2 regions of the Pseudomonas sp. NPDC078700 genome follow, and region 1 is predicted to be linked to the other one. Evidence: predicted binding sites of a transcription regulator. Region 1 holds the regulator's gene; the other holds the start of a gene.
The links. The regulator FliA, encoded in region 1, starts transcription of late flagellar genes. The targets are predictions, from matches to a motif close to CTAAAGTTTNNNNNNNNNNNGCCGNTAA.
Positions count from the first base shown of each region.

Region 2: ACIGCM_RS22470 (methyl-accepting chemotaxis protein) is a predicted target of FliA. The motif match lies at 1,373-1,400, and genes of this name have one in related genera.

Region 1 covers NZ_JBITUI010000001.1:500,060-503,473, reverse strand. Annotated here, with positions in the region: gene flhF (flagellar biosynthesis protein FlhF) at 1-727, shown strand, start outside; gene fleN (flagellar synthesis regulator FleN) at 841-1,671, shown strand; gene fliA (RNA polymerase sigma factor FliA) at 1,668-2,414, shown strand; gene ACIGCM_RS02375 (chemotaxis response regulator CheY) at 2,555-2,929, shown strand; gene ACIGCM_RS02370 (protein phosphatase CheZ) at 2,949-3,414, shown strand, end outside.
Region 2 covers NZ_JBITUI010000009.1:28,009-31,422, reverse strand. Annotated here, with positions in the region: gene ACIGCM_RS22485 (methyl-accepting chemotaxis protein) at 1-474, shown strand, start outside; gene ACIGCM_RS22480 (hypothetical protein) at 706-882, shown strand; gene ACIGCM_RS22475 (hypothetical protein) at 942-1,085, opposite strand; gene ACIGCM_RS22470 (methyl-accepting chemotaxis protein) at 1,452-3,134, shown strand; gene ACIGCM_RS22465 (mechanosensitive ion channel family protein) at 3,352-3,414, opposite strand, start outside.

The DNA of each region.
Region 1 (3,414 bases):
TATGCTTCTGGCCCACTTGGCTCACGCGATCCAAGTGCCTAAGCAAGAACCTTTAGAAGACGGTGGTGTGATTGCGCTGGTAGGGCCTGCTGGCATGGGCAAGACCACCACTATCGCCAAATTGGCTGCTCGCTATGTGCTGAAGTATGGCGCGCAGAATGTCGCGTTGGTCAGCCTGGACAGCTATCGCATCGGTGCTCAAGAACAGTTGAAAACCCTGGGCCGCATTCTCAATGTGCCTGTGACGCTGGTCGATCCAAGTCAGTCGCTGACTCAAGTCATCACGCCGTTGATGCGCAAACGTGTGGTTTTAATTGATACTGCAGGCCTGCCAGCCAATGATCCGGCGCTGCGTATGCAGTTGGAGGCCTTGGCAAGTCGTTCAATTAATGCGAAAAATTATCTGGTTATGGCCGCAACCAGTCAAAATCAGGTGCTCAAATCGGCTTATCATAGTTATAAGCGTTGTGGGCTTATGGGCTGTATTCTGACTAAACTGGACGAAGCAGCAAGTATGGGTGAGGTTTTAGGGTTGGCCATTAGTCAGCGTTTGCCGGTGGCTTATGTAACTGATGGCCCTCGAATTCCAGATGATTTGCAACTGCCGCGCAGTCACCAGTTGGTCAGTCGCGCAGTCGGCCTCCAAGCTCAGGAAGAGCCGAGCGAAGACACCATGGCTGAAGTCTTTGCGGGCCTTTACCAGCAACCGGCAAAACGGGCGAGCTGATGCATTACCACATGATTTTTAGCACAGCCTTGATGCAAGCGGGTTGTGTTCATCTTAGTCGGAGCACAAAGGACAATGTGCTCCTGACCTGCGTGAGCAAGGAGCGTAATTAAATGGCGGTGCACCCAGTTCAAGTTATTGCTGTCACCGGCGGTAAAGGCGGGGTTGGCAAAACGAACGTGTCAGTCAATTTGGCCATGGCATTGGCTGAAGAGGGACGGCGCGTCATGTTGATGGATGCCGACTTAGGTTTGGCCAACATTGATGTGCTGCTCGGACTTACACCAAAGCGTACGCTGGCAGATGTCATCAGTGGCGAATGTGATATGCGCGACGTGGTGATCCAGGGACCGTGCGGTATTCGTATTGTGCCTGCCGCTTCCGGCACACAAAGCATGGTCCAGTTAACCCCGATGCAGCACGCTGGATTGATCCAGGCGTTTAGCGATATCAGCGAGAACATCGACGTGCTGATTGTTGATACCGCAGCGGGTATTGGTGATTCGGTGGTCAGCTTCGTGCGAGCCGCCCAGGAAGTTTTGGTCGTAGTTTGTGACGAGCCAACCTCAATCACTGACGCCTATGCATTGATCAAGTTGCTTAACCGTGATTACGGGATGAACCGCTTCCGCGTGTTGGCCAATATGGCGCACACCCCGCAAGAGGGGCGCAACCTGTTCGCTAAATTGAGCAAGGTGACTGATCGTTTCCTGGACGTCGCCCTGCAATACGTTGGTACTGTGCCTTATGACGAGTCGGTGCGTAAGGCGGTACAGAAGCAACGTGCAGTATTTGAAGCATTTCCACGTTCAAAATGCTCCGTGGCGTTTCGCGCAATTGCCCAGAAAGTCTGCACTTGGCCTTTACCCGCCAATCCACGCGGGCACCTGGAGTTTTTTGTCGAGCGTCTGGTGCATCAACCTGCTACTGACACGCCGGCATGACAGCGGCGTCTGGACTTCGAATGTATAGCAAAGCGCAGGGTAAAGACTTGCAACATCAGCTGATCGAGCGTTATGCGCCACTGGTTAAGCGAATTGCCTATCACCTTTTGGCGCGCTTGCCAGCGAATGTTCAAGTTGATGATTTGATTCAAGCCGGAATGATTGGCCTGCTCGAAGCCTCAAAAAAGTACGACGGCAGTAAAGGTGCGAGCTTCGAGACTTTTGCCGGAATTCGTATACGGGGTTCCATGCTTGATGAAGTGCGTAAGGGCGATTGGGCACCGCGTTCTGTGCATCGCAATAGCCGCATGGTCAGTGATGCAATTCGAGTAATTGAGGCAAAAACAGGTCGTGACGCTAAAGATCACGAAGTTGCTGCCGAACTCCAATTGAGTCTCGAAGATTACTACGGCATTCTTGGCGACACTTTGGGCAGCCGCTTATTCAGTTTTGACGACCTCTTGGAGGACGGTGAAAACGGCGGCTTGCAGGAAGATGCCAGTAACAGTCAATCCGGGCCTTCACGGGAGTTTGAGGAAGAGCGCTTTCAGGCAGCCCTTGCTGATGCAATCGGTAACCTGCCAGAACGTGAACAATTGGTTCTTTCGTTGTATTACGACGAAGAGCTGAACCTCAAGGAAATCGGTGAAGTGCTAGGGGTGAGTGAGTCTCGGGTTAGTCAGTTGCATAGCCAATGCGCCGCACGTTTGCGCGCGCGTCTAGGTGAATGGCGAGCCCAATAACATTTGTAGCCAGATTCTGAAAACCTTGTATAGCGAGGCGCAGTTAGTGTGCGCCTGGCCAGGCCGGTTTCACGATTAGAGGGTGCATTCAGAATGCTGAATGCACTGGGGAAGGTACGGAGGTCGACTTGGACAAGAACATGAAAATCCTCATCGTTGATGACTTTTCAACGATGCGCCGCATTATTAAAAACCTCCTGCGTGACCTGGGGTTTACTAACACCGCTGAAGCCGATGACGGCACAACTGCATTGCCGATGCTGCAAAGCGGCAGCTTCGACTTTCTGGTGACTGACTGGAACATGCCTGGCATGACCGGTATTGAACTGTTGCGCGCAGTGCGTGCTGATGAGCGTCTGAAACAACTGCCGGTACTGATGGTGACTGCTGAAGCTAAACGTGACCAGATCATCGAGGCTGCTCAAGCCGGTGTGAATGGCTACGTGGTGAAGCCATTCACTGCTCAGGTGCTCAAAGAAAAAATCGAGAAGATATTTGAGCGTGTAAACGGCTGACGTCTGCGCTGAGGTTGTTATGGAACACGATGATTCCCAAATGGGTGACTTTGAGTCGACCCTGAAAAGTAATGCCCACCAATTGCTTGAAAGCCTAGAGCGCGGCAATTTTGGTGATGCGGTTCAGGTCATCAATGAACTTAACAAAGTGCGTGACCGTGGTCTTTACCATGAAGTTGGCAAACTAACCCGCGAGTTGCACAGCGCCATTGTCAACTTTCAGCTAGACCCGCGCCTGCCATATGCGACTGAAGCCTCGCAAATTACTGACGCAACCGAACGCCTCAACTATGTGGTGACGATGACCGAAGATGCGGCCAACCGAACCATGGATCTGGTTGAGCAAAGTGCGCCGTTGGTTAACGATATCCGCACTGACGCACAAAGTCTGAGTGCCGACTGGGGGCGCTTTATGCGCCGTGAGATGGGCGCAGAGGATTTTCGCGAGCTGGCTAAGCGGGTCGAGTTGTTTCTGGCTAATAGCG
Region 2 (3,414 bases), on a different contig from region 1:
GCGGGCGAACATGGCCGAGGCTTTGCGGTAGTGGCTGACGAAGTTCGTAGCTTGGCCTCACGGACCTCGCGGGCTGCCGAGGATATTCGCAACATGGTCGATGGCCTGCAAAGTGAAACGCAAAAGGCTGTGAGCTTCATGGAGGAAGGCGTCAAAGACGTCGATAACAGCCTGCGCCTCGCTGAAGATGCATCGTCGGAAAACGTACAGCTGCATCAAGCGGTGGACAGCATGTTTACGATTATTCAGCAGCTCAACAGGCGCAGCCTCGACTACGGCCAAACGATTAAGCAGGTCGATCAATCCTCAACAGAAATGCGCCAGACTGCAGTCGTACTGCAAAGCAGTGCGGAAACGGTAAGGCTCAATGCCAACAAACTGCAAAAACTGGTCGGCCAGTTTGAAGTGAGTGGTAATCATGGTCATGGCGTGGCGGCGCAAACCTCTAGAAATCGGCAGGCTGCGCTGTGTTAGGCCGCTTTAACCTCGTTCAGAAAATACTGCCGTGCCACAGGCTCTAGGCCACTGCACAGCAGCGCCTCTTGAGGTGTGCGGCTAAAGCCTGCGCATGCTGCGCAAGCAGACAGTTTGCGCAGCAAATGGACAGATCGCGCAACCATTTTGAGTAGAACTATCTCTGTAACATGAGTGAACAACTGAGTGCTGATAGTAGCCGGACACGCCAATGCCCGAGGAGGCAACGCAGTGTTTCACCGTATTCTGTTTTCCCTGTCCGCTCTTAGTTTGTCCATTTGCACAGCACAAGCTGCCAGCGCAGAGACACTCAACACCCCACGGCTGGCAAGCGCGGATAATTTCCGCGATGTCGCGGGCAATACCACTGCGTACACCACGGCCAACAATGGGGTCATGCGTGGTTGAACATGATCTTGCCCGCAATGGGCATCACAAAGGTGATCTCATCATTGACCGGCGGCAGTTCAATGGTGAAGTTTCCCGCGGTAGATCATGTGCCGAAAGCTACCCCCTTCGTAGCGACCATACACCCCTGCGATGTTAATGCGTTTATCCAAACGAGGCAGGTTGGCATAGACATTACCAACCATCTTTGCGGACAGCTGCATGAAATCATCCGCACTCATGTCATCAGACCTGATTATCACTTTGCTGCGGGTGCTAGCGGCCATCATCGTAATTTCCAACCTGTTCATTGGCGGCGACAAAGAAAACAAAACGTGACGCGCCCACCATCGCATAAGCGGTCCACTCACCAGTTTATGGCGGCTAAATGACATGCAGATGACGAGGTCAGAAATTTAAAACCCTGCCCAAGCGCCCTGAGCGTAACGGGAAAAACTGCCCATCAGGAGGGGCAGGAAATAGCAGCTCATCGCAGCGTCGCACTTGCCCCCTCAATCTTTTGGCTAGTCGACCGATAAAGAGACACAAGCGCTACTTACCTGCCTTTGCGCTGTACGAGGACCTGCCCAATGCTGTTAAAACTGAAAACAAAAGTAGTGCTGCTCGCACTCATACCCGTGCTGCTGTTTGCCTTGGTTATTAGCGGCGCTGCTGCGTGGGTGCTGCAGAGCCTGGCGACTCAGGAGCTCAAGGAAACGCGTGAGCGTCTGCTTCAGGAAAGCCGTAACGAATTGCAGCATTACGCACAAATCGCACTGGGGTCCGTGCAATCGCTGTATGACAATGCCGCACAAGGTGATATGGCCAGCCGTGAGCAAGCCATCGCCATTCTGTCGAAGATCAAGTATGGCAAAGACGGCTACTTCTTCGGCCATGACTCCAACGTGGTTCGCCTGTTTAGGGGAGACAGCTCGGTGGATGTCGGCAAGGATTTAAGCGACCGTCGTGATGCCAATGGCGTGTACATCAACCGTGAGTTGGTGAGGGTCGCCAAAGACAATACCTACTACATCAATTACAGCTCGCCACTGCCAACCGATGACTCGGTGATGGTGCCAAAAATGGCTTACAGTTATTACTTGCCAAAGTGGGACATGGCGCTGGGCACTGCTATCAATCTGGATGGTGTCGAGGCGCAGATCGCCAAGGTGCAAGTCGCCATTGACCAGCGCATCAGCACCATTATCAGCAGCATTGTGGTGGTTGCGATCGTGCTACTGGTGGTGTTCGGTATTGCCGGTGTGGTGCTGAGCAATACCTTCCTGCGGCCCCTGCAACAGATCAAAGACAACCTCGATGATATTGCCGCCGGTGAAGGCGACTTAACCCGTCGCCTGCCCATCAATGGCAACGATGAGCTTGGCCAATTAGCGGGCTCGTTCAACCGCTTTATTGAAAAAATTCACGGCATGGTTCGCCAGATGGTCGATGTGACAGGCCAACTCACCGAGTTGGTCGGCCAAGTATCGGCGCAGGCCCAGCGTTCCGAAGATGCCATGGAACGTCAGCGTCATGAGACCGATCAGGTCGCGACCGCAATCAATGAAATGTCTGCAGCGGCACAAGAAGTGGCCCAAAGCGCACAAGGTGCGGCGGAAGCTGCGCAAAAGACCGATACAGAAGGTCAAGCCGCGAAGAAGGTCGTCGATGGCAGTATCGAGCGCATCCACACCTTGGTGCAGGATATTCGTGACAGCGGTGTATCCCTTGATACCCTGCAAAAAGACGTCACCTCAATTGTCAGCGTACTGGATGTGATTCGCTCAATCGCTGAACAGACCAACCTGCTCGCCCTGAACGCCGCTATCGAAGCTGCGCGGGCCGGTGAAGCCGGTCGTGGTTTTGCGGTAGTCGCTGATGAAGTTCGCGCATTGGCCAGCCGCACCCAGCAGAGCACTCAAGAAATTCAAGGCATGATTGATCGCTTGCAGAAAGGCACTCAGGCTGCTGTTTCTTCGATGCAGCGCTCAAGCGATGCCGGTGATGTGACCAGCGAGCAAGCCAACCATGCCGGTACTTCACTGGATGCAATTGCGCAGTTAATCGCCACCATCAATGCAATGAATGCGCAAATAGCCAGCGCCGCCGAAGAGCAAACAGCGGTGGCCGAGGAGATTAATCGCAGCGTGCACAAGATTGCTGTGGCGGTAGACAGTGTGGCGGATGAAACCCAACAAGGCGCACACACCGCACGGAACCTGGCAGGGTTGGGCGATCGCTTAGGCTCACTGGTGAGCCAGTTCCGTATCTGACACGTCTGTCTCTGAACGCAAAATGGGGACAAATTTGTCCCCATTTTTACGCTCCACAATTGAGTCACTCGTAGAGTGGATGACGCTTGTTCATCCACTGTTACTGATTGAACTGAACACCTTGAACCATGGCGGACAAGTTTCGCGTTATCAGCGCCTACGCACCATCACCCGCCATTGACTCAGCCGCTGAATACCGCAGTCCCGCGTCAAGCCGTTACGCAGGCTTCCCACTGCCGTCATCGCGCGTTTTTATCAATGCCGCACCAGGGTCTTGAGC